DNA from 2 places in the Pseudoalteromonas sp. JC3 genome. Region 2 is predicted to be linked to the other one. Evidence: predicted binding sites of a transcription regulator. Region 2 holds the regulator's gene; the other holds the start of a gene.
What was found. Region 2 encodes LexA, which represses DNA repair genes until DNA is damaged. Its sites were predicted from a motif close to TACTGTATNNNNATACAGTA; they were not measured.
Positions count from the first base shown of each region.

Region 1: QSH61_RS07545 (SulA-like leucine-rich domain-containing protein) is a predicted target of LexA. The motif match lies at 1,795-1,814, and genes of this name have one in related genera.

Region 1 covers NZ_CP127855.1:1,822,591-1,830,409, reverse strand. The annotation lists gene QSH61_RS07555 (NCS2 family permease) at 1-934, opposite strand, end outside; gene QSH61_RS07550 (tetratricopeptide repeat protein) at 1,056-1,505, shown strand; gene QSH61_RS07545 (SulA-like leucine-rich domain-containing protein) at 1,836-2,231, shown strand; gene QSH61_RS07540 (YchJ family protein) at 2,277-2,738, shown strand; gene QSH61_RS07535 (VC2046/SO_2500 family protein) at 3,115-3,636, opposite strand; tRNA gene QSH61_RS07530 (tRNA-Tyr) at 3,749-3,833, shown strand; tRNA gene QSH61_RS07525 (tRNA-Tyr) at 3,854-3,938, shown strand; tRNA gene QSH61_RS07520 (tRNA-Tyr) at 3,959-4,043, shown strand; tRNA gene QSH61_RS07515 (tRNA-Tyr) at 4,073-4,157, shown strand; tRNA gene QSH61_RS07510 (tRNA-Tyr) at 4,184-4,268, shown strand; gene QSH61_RS07505 (DUF2938 domain-containing protein) at 4,286-4,783, opposite strand; gene QSH61_RS07500 (helix-turn-helix domain-containing protein) at 4,856-5,251, shown strand; gene QSH61_RS07495 (M48 family metallopeptidase) at 5,274-5,930, opposite strand; gene QSH61_RS07490 (ion channel) at 6,157-7,137, shown strand; gene QSH61_RS07485 (HD domain-containing protein) at 7,155-7,796, opposite strand.
Region 2 covers NZ_CP127855.1:3,993,931-4,001,749, forward strand. The annotation lists gene QSH61_RS17435 (cytochrome c oxidase subunit 3) at 1-682, opposite strand, end outside; gene QSH61_RS17440 (cytochrome c oxidase assembly protein) at 672-1,250, opposite strand; gene ctaD (cytochrome c oxidase subunit I) at 1,250-2,824, opposite strand; gene coxB (cytochrome c oxidase subunit II) at 2,824-3,966, opposite strand; gene lexA (transcriptional repressor LexA) at 4,327-4,941, opposite strand; rRNA gene rrf (5S ribosomal RNA) at 6,060-6,173, opposite strand; rRNA gene QSH61_RS17465 (23S ribosomal RNA) at 6,342-7,819, opposite strand, start outside.

The DNA of each region.
Region 1 (7,819 bases), 2.2 Mb from region 2:
CAGATACACCCGACACTGATTCAATGTATGAAGTCGTCGTTGAAGTACCGAGCACTGAGCCTGCAATCGTCGCAGTGCTGTCAGCTGACAGTGCCCTACCCAACCTTGGCATGCGACCATGTTCGTCAGATAATCCGGCCTTTTGAGTCACCGCAACCAATGTGCCACTGGTATCAAATAAATCGACAAATAAAAATGCAAACACCACGCTAAGCATGGAAAGCTCAAAAATTCCGCTCAAATCCAACTGCATATAGGTCGGCGCGATGCTTGGGGGAATATCAACAACCCCGTGATAATCTACAAGCCCAAGCCCCCACGCAATACCCGTTACCATTAAAATGCTGATAAGCACGCCACTTTTGACTTCACGGTACATAAGCGCCGCAATCACAAAAAAGCTCGCAATGGCTAATAGCGGGCCGGGAGAAGTGATATCACCAAGTTGTACTAATGTCGCATCGCTTGCGATAACAATTTTCGCGTTCTTTAGCGCGATTAACGCTAAGAATGCGCCAATACCTGCCGCGATCGCACGCTTTAGCACGATAGGTATGGCTTGGATCACCCACTCGCGAACTTTGAATACGCTCAAAAATAGAAATAAACAGCCCGACATAAATACCGCGCCTAATGCACTTTGCCATGTATAGCCCATGCCAAGCACAACACCATAGGTAAAAAAGGCGTTTAAGCCCATTCCAGGCGCAAGCGCTAACGGATAGTTTGCCCATAGCCCCATAATAAAACAGCCGATTGCGGCTGCGATACAAGTTGCTACAAAAGCAGCGCCGTGATCCATGCCAGCTTCTGCTAGCATTGCAGGGTTTACGAAAACGATGTAAACCATAGTAACGAATGTCGTCAAGCCAGCAATCACCTCAGTTCTTACATTGGTGTGCATAGCTTGCAGTGAAAATAACCGCTCGAGCATAACTAAAATTACAAATTTAAGGAACAAGTGGTTGGATTTTAACACGAATCACTTTAAAACTCGGACAAAATAGTTAAAATTCAGCTACACTCTGCTTATCAACATTATTGCGAATAAAGATATGGATCAAAATAGCACCGACAACTCAGCAAACCATGACTTAGAACAGCAGCTGCTGAATGTGCTTGAATTTGTAACGTCACCATTAAAAGCGGACGCAAAATTCCCAGATCTTCACGACAATACCCAAGCTTTGAAAAAAGGCCTCTATTACCTAAAAGAAAAATCTTTTCCGCTTGCGGCAAAATGGCTAAGACTGGCGGCGATGTCTGGTGATTTGAAGGCACAGTTCTTTTTAGGTTTGTTGTTTATGAAAGGTCAAGGAGTGCCACCCAGCCCCTTTCATGCAGCCGCTTGGTTAAGTTTGGCCAGCAGCCAAGGGCACAAAGGCGCCGAACAGGTACTACTAGATGTACGCCGCTTCCTTACAACTAAGCGCTTTAGAGATGCACAGTGCTATGCTGCAACACTTTACGAGCAAATTCATCAACTACAGCATATTAGCCAGTAAATTAAATTTGACTCTCCAAAAAAACGTAGGCTAGGCGTAGCTAAGCCTCTCTTAAGTAAACGTACGCTTTCCCTCTGCGACGATCAAAATGATACAGTAGGAAAACTACTGTATCGCAGCTGAGAAAACTTCCTTGCTTTACTCATACTGAACTTTCGTCAATTAAGCTCTCATTTCAAAAAAATCACAACCACTTGTTTTATATTGAAAATTTAAACTAAATAAAAATTAAGCTTGAATATTGATTAAAAAGCTAGCAATTTTCCTTGCATTCACACACTGTATAAACTACTGTATACACATACTGTATAGATAACCAGTGAGACAATTATGTTACACAGCAATGCACTTCTACAGCCAAACAATTCAACTTATTACACACTTAACGAAATCAATAATGTGATAGTTGAAGATGAGATCGTCGCTAGCTTAGAGTTACTTAAAGTTTTACATAAATGTCAGCATAAACAAGGCTGGACGCTACTCGTTGCACCCGATAATGTACCAAACAAGTCACTACTAGAAAGCGCTTCAGTTGATGCAAGTAAGTTGCTCGTCATTAGGCAAAAGCACATATACGACCTTGAGTATGTACTTAAAAGTGCTATCAGCAATGGTAATTTCGCTGCAGTGGTGATTTGGACTGATATTGCATCAGTGCAAACTATCAACAAAATGGAACTGCCGGTATCTGACGTTGCGATCCACTGTTTTCAAAGCGCTTAACAAGCTACAATAACAGGATATAAATTTGTTAAAACTGAAGTTTTTATGTCTTGTTATTGCAATTCATCCCTTCCCTATTCGCAATGTTGTGAGCCGTACCTTAAGGGACAAAAATTCGCAGAGCGTCCACAAATACTAATGCGCTCTCGCTATACTGCATACTGCTTAAAAGATGCAAAGTATATTCATGACACCTACGCCCAGGCTAAACAAGCACAAAACAATATCGACGATATTGCTGCATTTGCTAATTATGCACACTTTATAAAATTGGAAGTGCTAGAAGAAGTAGCAGAAGCTACTCAGGGGGTTGTTGAGTTTAAGGCGCACTATATCGCAGAAAACACACACTATATACTCCATGAGCGGTCAAATTTTATTACCGAAGCAGGCAGATGGTATTACTTAGATGGTGAATTGTACGATACGCCTACAACCAAGATAGGCAGAAATGACCTCTGTCCGTGCGGCAGTGATAAAAAGTATAAAAAGTGCCACGGTAGCTAAAATAGTCTGAACTAGAGATTAGATACAAAGCAATAAAAAAGGCTTGAAACGAGCTAAGGATGATTAAAGGCCGTTTAGCTTATACCAGTTGTATTAAGTAAATGATCTATCTTGAAGCGGGGAAATAGCTTTAGTAGCAAGGCAAAAATTTTGCTATTTAGTTGTTCTAAATGAGAAATTTTTAACGAAGCTAATATGCTATTTCACCCTTCAAATTGATTAGAGAATTAATTCAATTGGTATTAGACATGAAGCACGATAAGCATAGCGTTTTATGTCAGTCTAGTAACGAAGCAAAGAGCTGTAAAATGACAAGTTTAATACCAGTTTGTCTTAAATTTGCTCAATTTTGAAGGAGCAAAAGCAGCTAATGTTGTTACGCCGTCGCGCGTAACATACTCTGCATATCACCCGTTGCAATTTGATCATAAAAACCAGCCGCATCCATTGCCTTATCAGCAACTAAGGCCAGTTTACCTTGCGCGCTCGCCAAACGCCTTTTAACCGCTGGTTCCAAATTTTCTACAACGTCGAGTGGAATATGCTTTTTATCATTTCGTGCGGCAAAAGGTTCTGGATTTAAATTTTCTTGCAATCGCAAGGTTGCCATCGCCCCCATAGATACCAGCTGCGCGTTATGCTGACCAATAAGCATATTGTACTCTTTTGGCGCAAGCGGCTTTTGTGGACCTATTTCAAATTGCTTCTTTAGTGTTTCTTCTGAGTTATCTTTTGCAGCAGCTTCAGATTTTGGTAGGTGAAATTGGCTAAAATCTAATGCATCAGTTGATAGCATAGATAACAGCATGGCAAAATCGGCAGAGCGCGTCTGATGAACACTAATGTTCAATGCGGACCCTAATTGCGACTCACTGATTAAAACGCCATCAATTTGCATGTATTCCAACCGATTATTTTGCTAATTATGAATTTATCGGCCTTTTTCCGAAAAACTTTAGTAGTTTTCTTTACTTCGAAAAAAACTTTGTTATTATCACCGCCGTTGTTTAGGAGGGGTTCCCGAGCGGCCAAAGGGATCAGACTGTAAATCTGACGGCTCAGCCTTCGCTGGTTCGAATCCAGCTCCCTCCACCATAAACAACAGTTACAATTTCGGAGGGGTTCCCGAGCGGCCAAAGGGATCAGACTGTAAATCTGACGGCTCAGCCTTCGCTGGTTCGAATCCAGCTCCCTCCACCATAAACAACAGTTACAATTTCGGAGGGGTTCCCGAGCGGCCAAAGGGATCAGACTGTAAATCTGACGGCTCAGCCTTCGCTGGTTCGAATCCAGCTCCCTCCACCACTTTCAAATTGTAACGCTTTAAAATGTATGGAGGGGTTCCCGAGCGGCCAAAGGGATCAGACTGTAAATCTGACGGCTCAGCCTTCGCTGGTTCGAATCCAGCTCCCTCCACCACTTTTAAAGTAAACGCTCCAAATGATGGAGGGGTTCCCGAGCGGCCAAAGGGATCAGACTGTAAATCTGACGGCTCAGCCTTCGCTGGTTCGAATCCAGCTCCCTCCACCACCTTTTATTGTGTTATCTCACAACAAGCTTACATATATAAACGAGCTTAAAAACAATCCAAAGCCAAAAATCAAATGTGTTGTCATACTTTTTACCCTTGCCTTATTCGGCTCTGGTAATTTAGATGCTGCGATCCCTGCACCAAAGCAGGGTTGCATAATAAAAAATGGAAACACACACGTTATTAAGCCAAAAACTAACGCAGTCAAAAGGCTAGGCTCAGTCAACCAAGGCTTGCCCACGCTCAGTAGTAACACCAAGGCGAATACAATCCCAATGAGATAATGCACGCCCCAGCCAATGACACGTTCACCAAATATTGGTTTACTACGCCCGATACCTTGATGCGTGAGTTTTCCTTGACACAAGTGCCCAATCCACCTACCAACCAACGCATAATCTAAGCCCTTTATGGCAAATAAGCGACTGAGCATAAATGCCCACAAATCCATAACGAGCGTTGCACCTACGCCAATAGCAACTGCAGGCATTAACATCGAATATAGGTTTTCCACTATTTTTACTCCTCTTTTTTACTGATAGCCGCTATCCTATTAGTTCAAGTTAACTTTAAGTCAAGGGCAAGAATGGATATCAGTGAAGTTGCAAAGAAGTCAGGTTTACCCGCATCCACGCTTAGATATTATGAAGAAAAAGGGCTGATCCGATCGATTGGTCGACAAGGGCTCAAACGTGTTTTCCCTCCGTCGATACTTGAACGTCTAGCGCTTATTACCCTTGGAAGAAACGCAGGCTTTTCATTAGATGAAATAGCGGACATGTTTACCCCCGAGGGTAAAGCGGATATTGATAGGGTGAAGTTACAATCCAAAGCGGATGAATTAAATGAAACCATAAAGCATTTAACTGCAATGCGAGATGGCCTCTATCACGCTGCAAAATGCCCTGCGCCAAGCCATTTTGAATGCCCGACATTTCAAAAGTTGTTAAAACGCGCGGCAAAAGCGAGGCCCGGCAAATAATAGGCATAAACAGGGCACTATGCTAATGCTCAATCATCAAGTCACGACCGTGGTCACGTAAATAACGCCGAGCCATTTTATGGTCGTGGCCATAGTGCTTTGTTACCAAATACCAAAATGCGCTATTGTGTGCCATGACATGAAAATGGCAAAGTTCATGCACTACCACATAATCGATTACCCACTTAGGCGCACCAATCAAAAGCGTATTAAACGCAAGCACGCCTTTAGATGAAAAACTGCCCCAGCGGCTTTTATAAACGCGTATCTTTAGCGTATCAAAGCGAGCTTGAATATCAGGTTGATATCGCGCAATAGCCATGTCTACATAGTCATTTAGCGTTTCGCTTAACAGCGCAACTAATTCACGCCATTCATTTTTGACAGCCTTAAGTAACACCCTTTTGTTATCAAAATCAATTACAGAGGTCGTACTTTCGCCCCTTTGAATGATAAAGGTCTCGCCAAATACTTGCACAATTCCTGTTTCCAGTGGCCGAGGGCTCTCAGGTATGATTTTTAGAGCAAGCTTTGATTTTATCCAACCGGATTTGCTTTCCACCCAAGTATGTAACCAGCGCTCGCAGATTTGCTCTGGTGCATACACAAAGACTTGGCCAGCTTTGATTTTTATCGCAACGCTCTTACGCTTTCGGCTTTTCTTTAATTGATATTGCAAGGTAACAAATTCTTAGTCACTAAAGCATGCATTATAGTATGAGCAACTTGTCAGAGTCACTGCAAACGCCATGCAAGATAATGAATTTGACCAACGATGGCAATAAACTCATCAATAGTGTGGTTTCTAACACTCTATAAATTAGAAAGATTTTTTCGTTAAATCACCGTATTTATTATTTTTGCTGCTACGCTTAATGAAAAAGGCATTTTGATTTAGGCAAGCTATGGCTGATAAACCCATTTGCCAATATGTATCACCTGAGGGAAAAAAATGCAGTGAAATCGATATGGGCTCAGGTTACTGCTTTTGGCATGACAATAAATTCGATAAAGGTGGCTTGGAGCTAAGCCAAAAGCTTGAACGCTACGCCAAGCGCGGTGGTTTGCTGCAAGGCTTAGAGTTGAAGCGGGCCAATTTAGAAGAGCTCAATCTTGTTAACTTTGAAAATCATCATGGCTATGATCTGTCTTATAGCAACTTTTATCGTGCCAATTTGAAAGGGGCGCACCTGTTTAATAATACCATTAAGCATGCGTCGCTAATGAAGGCCGATTTGAGAGAAGCCAGTCTGCACTGCTGTAATTTAGAAAGCACCAATTTGCTCGGCATAAAGCTTGAAAACACCCGTATCGATAATATGGAACTCGGCGAGCAATTACTGCAAGAGCAGCAAGCTTTTGAAGCTCGTAGAAACCGAGCCAAAGAAGACGCTGAGGACTTGTTTCTACAATCCGAAGAGATCTATCGTTTACTGCGTAAGGGTGCGGAAAACCAAGGACTATTTGAAATGGTTGGGCGCTTTACATACAAAGAGCTACGCATGCGACATGCCCAGTATCCACGATTTTCAAAACGTCACCTAATTTCCAGCTTTGTCGACTTATTATGTGGGTATGGAGAAAAACCGGAAAATGTCATTCGCTTCAGTCTAGGTATGATAATTACCTGTGCATTTTGCTATTTTCTATTTGGTGTTTCGTTTCAAGATCAGATAATGCAACTGGACTTAGACAACAGTGTATCTGAAAACGTCATGGCACTGCTGAACAGCTTTTACTTTAGTGTTGTTACCTTCACAACCTTAGGTTACGGGGATATTACGCCAGTGGGGATCTCACGACTGATCGCAGCCGTTGAGGCTTTTACCGGCAGCTTTTCATTAGCGCTATTCGTGGTGGTATTTGTGAAGCAAATGACGAGGTGATACTCATCTCGTCATTTTTAATCCGCGATTTCTGATTTCAGTTGTTCTAAAAAATCCAGCATATATTGGGTGCGAGCTTGAGCCTGCTCTCGGGCTGCGGTGGTATGCATGTTATCTTTAATATGCAGCAGCTTAATGAAGAAATGATCTAAGGTATATTTGGTATCGTCAGCTTTTCTATGCTCACAAAAAGGGTCTTCTACATTGTAGAGATTACGCGCTATCGCCCCACCTACTTTCATACAGCGGCTAACACCTATCGCCCCTAACGCATCCATTCTGTCTGCATCTTGGACTATTTTGGCTTCTAATGTCGTGGGTGTAACACCGGCGCTAAAGCTGTGTGCAACAATGGCGTGGTGAATCGCCTCAAGTTTATCCGTGTCGTACTTCAACTCTGTTAGGAAGGCAACCGCCTTATCTGCAGCTAATTTAGACGCCAGCGGCCTATCTGGATGATTTTTTGCTACGGCAACACAATCATGTAACCAAGCGGCTGGGATCACCACAGCAGGATCCGCACCCTCAGCTTCGCAAAGTGACTTTGCGACTTTAACTACACGCTTGATATGAGACAAATCATGGGCGGTATCTGCACATGGAGTCGACAGCATAAACTCTTCACATACTTTTTCTAATTCATGCATTTTTAACGTCATTAAGCTCAACTTTTATTAATATC
Region 2 (7,819 bases):
TATTACCGTAAACCCCCGACTGGAGAGTTAACCCCAGATCTTGGTAAGCGTGAATATACTCTTCCACTTGCAAGGTTAAGAATGCGACGCCAAGTAGTACTGTTAATCCCAAGAACGCCTTTACTTTCGCCCGTTGCTCTTTTTCTAAAGCTACATGAGCAAAGCTAAGGGTTACTGATGATGCTAATAGAATAATCGTATTGATCAGTGGAAGTCCCTGCCAACCCATAGCTTGAGTGACAGTTCCATCTGGAGTTGTGAGCAATGGCCATACAGCTTCAAATTGAGGCCATAAAACCTCATTGGTACTGGCATTATTACTTGCACCGCCTAACCACGGCACAGCTATCATTCGTGCATAGAAAAGTGCACCAAAAAAAGCAGCAAAAAACATAACCTCGGAAAAGATAAACCATCCCATTCCTTGCTTGAACGAACGATCCATTTGGGCAGAATATAACCCATTTTGAGATTCTTGGATCACATTCCTGAACCAACCAAAAATCATATAGATCAGCACAGCAATACCCACGAGCAGTAGCATTACTCCACTATTACTGGTTGATTTAAGTTGAATAATCGTTAAGCCAGCGCCAACAGCGATAAAGAAAAGTGCAAAAGCCCCGACGATTGGCCATGGACTTTGCTCAGGCACGTAATATTTTTCTTGTTCATGGTTCATATTTGAACTCCTCTCGAGCAACTAGCATATTCAGTCCATCACTGTCTTGTTTGCTAACTCGCTCTGTAATATCAAACAACGTATATGAAAGCGTGAGTTCCTCAACATCACTTGGTAGCTCCGTATCTACATAAAACCTCAAGACAAACTCAACTTCTTCTTTGCCTTTCATTGATTGCTGATCAAAACAAAAGCAGGCCATTTTGTGTAAATACTTTGCAGCTTTCCCCGGGGACACTGAAGGGATCGCTTGCAACACACGCTCACTATCACTCAAGTTTTTTGCAATAAATTTGACATCGGTTAGCTTACCGGGTTGAACACTAACCGAATGCTCGACTGCATCGACCTTAAATGGCGCCTGGCTTTGACTATGCGTTGTGAAGCTCACATCTACTTGTCGACTTTGTGCAATTGACTCGCTCTGCTTTGCGATTTCCATGGATGGCTTACCATTTAGGCCTGTGACATCACAAAAAACGTCATATAGAGGAACCAGTGCAAAGGCAAAAGCAAACATACCTAGCGTCAACAAAATAAGCTTCTTAAGCAGGCGGCCATGTTGCATTACTTAATCTCCGGTGGCGTTGAAAAGGTATGATAAGGAGCCGGAGATGGTACTTGCCACTCTAATCCCTCTGCCCCATCCCATACTTTCCCGGAGGCCTGCTCTCCACCTTTTATACATTTATAAACCACTGCAACAAACAACAGTTGAGAAAGACCGAATGCAAACCCTCCGATACTAATGATCGCGTTGAAATCAGCGAACTGTAGAGCATAGTCAGGGATCCGCCTTGGCATGCCAGCAAGACCAACAAAGTGCATTGGGAAGAACAATACGTTCACACTAACCAAGGAGAGCCAAAAGTGAAATTTAGCCAATTTGATATCAAACATGTGCCCCGTCCACTTTGGTAACCAATAATATGCGGCGGCCATTATTGAGAACACAGCTCCCGTAACTAACACGTAATGGAAATGCGCGACAACGAAGTAGGTATCGTGATATTGGAAATCGGCGGGAGTAATCGCTAACATCAAACCGGAAAATCCACCAATTGTGAAAAGTACGATGAATGCAATAGCAAAAAGCATCGGCACCTCAAAACTAATAGCACCTCGCCACATTGTAGCTACCCAATTAAAAACCTTAACGCCAGTAGGCACTGAAATGAGCATAGTTGCATACATAAAAAACAACTCACCAGCTAAAGGCATACCCGTTGTAAACATATGATGAGCCCAAACGACGAACGACAGCAGTGCAATTGAAGCGGTTGCATAAACCATTGATGCATAGCCAAACAGTTTCTTTCTTGAAAATGTCGGTACTATCGTAGAGATTATGCCGAAGGCAGGTAATATCATGATGTACACTTCAGGATGACCAAAAAACCAGAATATATGCTGGAACATAACAGGATCACCACCACCTGCTGCATCAAAAAAGCTCGTTCCAAAGAACTTGTCGGTCAGCACCATAGTTACGGCGCCTGCAAGTACCGGCATAACAGCTATCAGAAGAAATGCAGTTATCAACCAGGTCCAGACAAATAAAGGCAACTTCATCCATGTCATACCTGGAGCTCTAAGATTGACGATGGTCACGATAACGTTGATAGCACCCATAATAGAGCTAATGCCCATTATATGAACAGCAAAAACAAAAAATGCAGTATTGTCATTGCTGTACGTTGTAGATAGTGGCGCATAAAAAGTCCAACCGAAAGCAGGCCCGCCGCCTTCCAAAAATAATGACATCAGTAAAATTGCAAATGCAAAGGGTAGTATCCAAAAACTCCAGTTATTCATTCTCGGTAACGCCATATCAGGAGCACCAATCATCATTGGGATCATCCAGTTGGCAAGACCTGTAAATGCGGGCATTACTGCGCCAAATACCATTATTAGTCCATGCACTGTCGTCATTTGATTAAAAAAATGCGGATCTACAAGCTGTAACCCAGGTTGGAAAAGCTCGGCTCGGATCACCATCGCCATAGCACCGCCAATTAAAAACATGGTTAGTGAGAACAATAAATACAGTGTTCCAATGTCTTTATGATTGGTGGTAAACAGCCAGCGCTTTAAGCCTTTGGGAGCTGTATGGTGTGAATGTTCGTCTACGATGGCACTCATTACTTACCCTCCTCTAGTGTATCTATCTCACGCTGTATTTGGCTTGGCTGAATAACATCGCCAGTGTCATTACCCCAGCTATTTCTTTTATAGGTGATCACCCCCGCGATCTGCTTAATTGTTAATTGCTTTGCGAAAGATTGCATCGCAGTTCCTGGGCGGCCTAAAAGTAGAATATCTATATGAGCTTTAATATCTCCAGTGACGACTTTACTTCCTTTCATTGCAGGGAAGACTCCTGGTAGCCCAAGCCCAGTTGGTTGATGGCAAGCTGCGCAATAAGCCATGTAAGTTTGTTCCCCAACCTCCATTAACTCTTCTTTCGAAAGAGTTTGTTGCGCAACTGCCTGTGACTCCGCCTCTGCTTTTGCTTTTTCAGCTTTAGCATCGTTAAGCCAACTATCAAATTTATCAGGACTTACGGCCTCGACGACGATTGGCATAAAGCCATGATCTTTGCCACATAATTCAGCACATTGGCCTCTATAAATTCCCTCATCGTTTACCTTTGCCCATGCCTCATTTATAAATCCCGGATTGGCATCCTTCTTCACCGCAAAATCAGGCACCCACCAAGAATGGATGACATCATCCGAGGTCATCAAAAAGCGGACTTTCCTATCTGTAGGAATAACTAAATGCTTATCAACTTCAAGCAGGTAATTTTCATTTTTTTCTTTAAGATCACTAATTTCATCTTTCGAAGTAGAGAGCAAAGAATAGAACTCAACATCATGCCCCATATACTCATAGTGCCATTTCCACTGAGAGCCTGTGACCTTAATGGTCAGATCAGCTTTACTCGTGTCTTCCATAGCAATAAGCGTTTTTGTGGCTGGTATTGCCATACCAATGAGTATCAGGAAGGGAATTGCAGTCCAAAGTATTTCCACTTTGGTGCTTTCATGAAATTGCGCCGCAACGACGCCTTTTGACTTTCTGTGTTTTATAAGCGCCCAAAACATAATCCCAAATACAATCACTCCAATGACACAACATATTAGAAATATGGTCATGTGAAGCTCATACACTTGATGACTAATGTCTGTAACACCTTGCCTCATATTATAAGCGCTGTTAGCAAGTGAGGGCATGGCGATTAGCACCGCGATGAATGCTACAACTAATCGACAAATTTTCATTTGACGTCTCCTTCAAGACAACTCGTGGTTGTCTCTTGTTATTATTGGATGACTGTCATATTGTCTATTTGTACATAGACTTACTGCACGACTATTAACCAATTAGTCAAAAAACAAACAAATTGCAAGATTTTCGAGAAGACCGACTTTAGAATCAAAACTGGGGACTATAGGGAGTAAAACGAAGAATGATGAAAAATAGTGTATAAAGATCAGAAAACTAAAAATATTACTAAATGATTAAAGTCACTATAATTATCTAACTTTCACACAGTTAGAAAAGTTAATTATTACTTTCTAAACAAAATATAGTTAAAGCAAGCGCAACTTTATATTTAACGCTACGCTCGCTCTCATAAACTACATCCAGTCTGCACTTCGGATAACACCGACAGCTAACCCTTCAATGGAGAAATTTTGATGTTCTAGATCTACTTCAATCGCTTTAAATTCTTCATTCTCAGCATGTAAAAAAACTTTCTTTCCTTTCTTTTCAAGGCGTTTAACAGTCACATCTTCTTCTACACGAGCAACTATCACTTGCCCATTTTCTGCCACTTGAGTTCTGTGAACAGCCAATAGGTCACCATCTATAATACCAATATCCTTCATGCTCATACCATTAACTCTCAAAAGGTAATCAGCATTAGGTTTAAAAAAACTAGCATCTACATTACAGTGGCTTTCTACATGTTGCTCTGCCAAAATAGGCTCACCAGCAGCAACACGACCAATAATAGGCAAACCAAGTTGTTCTGATTCATCCTCTACAAGTCGAATCCCTCGGCTTGCGCCTGGGACCATTTCGATAACTCCCTTTTTCGCAAGCGCTTTCAGGTGCTCTTCCGCTGCATTTGCACTCTTAAAACCCAAAGCATCAGCTATTTCAGCACGAGTTGGAGGCATGCCTGTATCTTTTATGAATACTTTTATTAATTCAAAGATTTGTTCTTGTCGTTTTGTTAGAGGACGCATTAACTGGTATTCCATACAGTGGTTTATTTACTGTAAGTATATACAGCTCAAAAAAAATCGCAAATGTTTCTTTCTTCGCCATATTTTAAGTGTATTTATTGATAGCATTAATTAGATCAGCATTAAACAAGAAGCTTCAGAGCATAACCTACGACTCTACGAAATAAGGATTATTAAGTTTTAGGGCTGATAAATCACCTCCTACCATTTTGCACTGTGCTGATACTGTGGTAAGAGTGAGTTTATCTCGCGAGGTTTTCTATATCCCAAACAGCAAAAAACCCTTCGCATTACTGCAACGGGTTTTGATGTACATGGTTTTTTGCTGGAACTTCATTGCAAGCCATCGGCGGGTAAACCGCCTCCTACCAGAATGGCTTACTTTATGGCAGCAGGCTCATGTTGTGGGAGCGAGTTTATCTCGCGATGTGTTGATTGGCTTGTGAGGGTTTCTATATCTCAAATCTCTATACCCCAAACAGCAAAAAACCCGTCGCATTACTGTAACGGGTTTTTATGTGCATGGTTTTTTTGCCGGAACTTCATTGCAAGCCATCGGTGGGTGAACCACCTCCCACCATGTTGCACTGTGCCTATACTGTGGTAGGAGCGAGTTCACCTCGCGAGGTTTTTTCCAGAACTTCATTGCAACCCCTCGGCGGGTAAACCACCTCCCACAATGTTGTACTGTGCTGATACTGTGGTGGGAGTGGGAGTAGGAGCGAGTTTACCTCGCGAAATTTTCAAATCACACATAGCAAAAAACCCGTCGCATTGCTGCAACGAGTTTTGATGTACATGGATGTTCGAATGTCGATGAAGTTCATGGATGAACGCTTTTCATCAACCTCTTATTTAGCCCTGGCTCGCTACGAAGTAGGATGTTCTCATTTTTTAAATAGAGAGTCACATGGGTGATCCACACTATCATTGACCGGGGCCGACCCTTCGGCTGTTTTGTTTCACTTCTGAGTTTGGGTGACGAGAAACCGAAGCACCGCTTCGCAGTTCGAGGAAGTGAGCGCAAGGACGCGCGAAGGGGAGATGCTACATGGAAGTACTTTACCCCAAACAGCAAAAAACCCGTCGCATTGCTGCAACGGGTTTCTCTTATTTGGCCCTGGCGATGTTCTACTTTCACATGGGTAATCCACACTATCATCGACGCTGTTTTGTTTCACTTCTGAGTTCGGCATGGGGTCAGGTGGGTCCAAAACGCTATAGTCACCAGGAAATTCTGTTCATCAATGAAGTCTCCTTCATCAATGTAAATCTGGGAAAAAGCTATTAAATTCTTTTGTCTACTTTAGTCTATTAACTTCTGTTAGCTAAGGCCTCCATGGATGGAGGTCATGCTAGGAATTGTCTGGAACAATTCTAGTAAACCACTTTGGCGTTGTATGGTTAAGCCTCTCGGGTAATTAGTACGAGTTAGCTTAATGCCTCACAGCACTTCCACATCTCGCCTATCAACGTTGTAGTCTTCAACGGCCCTTCAGTTGACTCTAAGTCAAAGTGAGAACTCATCTCGAGGCCTGCTTCCCGCTTAGATGCTTTCAGCGGTTATCAGTTCCGAACGTAGCTACCGGGCAATGCAATTGGCATCACAACCCGAACACCAGCGGTTCGTCCACTCCGGTCCTCTCGTACTAGGAGCAGCCCCTCTCAATTCTCAAACGCCCACGGCAGATAGGGACCGAACTGTCTCACGACGTTCTAAACCCAGCTCGCGTACCACTTTAAATGGCGAACAGCCATACCCTTGGGACCGACTTCAGCCCCAGGATGTGATGAGCCGACATCGAGGTGCCAAACACCGCCGTCGATATGAACTCTTGGGCGGTATCAGCCTGTTATCCCCGGAGTACCTTTTATCCGTTGAGCGATGGCCCTTCCATTCAGAACCACCGGATCACTATGACCTACTTTCGTACCTGCTCGACGTGTCTGTCTCGCAGTTAAGCTTGCTTCTACCATTACACTAACCGTACGATGTCCGACCGTACTTAGCAAACCTTCGTGCTCCTCCGTTACTCTTTGGGAGGAGACCGCCCCAGTCAAACTACCCACCAGGCACTGTCCTCAACCCCGATTCAGGGGCCTAAGTTAGAACATCAACACTACAAGGGTGGTATTTCAAGGTCGGCTCCACAGAAACTAGCGTTCCTGCTTCAAAGCCTCCCACCTATCCTACACATGTAGGGTCAATGTTCAGTGCCAAGCTGTAGTAAAGGTTCACGGGGTCTTTCCGTCTAGCCGCGGGTACACAGCATCTTCACTGCGATTTCAATTTCACTGAGTCTCGGGTGGAGACAGCGTGGCCATGGTTACACCATTCGTGCAGGTCGGAACTTACCCGACAAGGAATTTCGCTACCTTAGGACCGTTATAGTTACGGCCGCCGTTTACCGGGGCTTCGATCAAGAGCTTCGCCTAAGCTAACCCCATCAATTAACCTTCCGGCACCGGGCAGGTGTCACACCGTATACGTCATCTTACGATTTTGCACAGTGCTGTGTTTTTAATAAACAGTCCCAGCCACCTGGTCACTGCGGCTCTCGTTTGCTTACAGAGCAAGTCTTTCACAAACAAGAGCGTACCTTCTCCCGAAGTTACGGTACAATTTTGCCTAGTTCCTTCACCCGAGTTCTCTCAAGCGCCTTAGTATTCTCTACCTGACCACCTGTGTCGGTTTAGGGTACGATTCAGTATGAACTGAAGCTTAGAGGCTTTTCCTGGAAGTAGGGCATCAACAACTTCACCACCTTAGTGGCTCGTCTCGACTCTCAGCCTTAGCAACCCGGATTTTCCTAAGTCACCAGCCTACAGCCTTTCACATGGACAACCAACGCCATGCTTGCCTAGCCTGCTCCGTCCC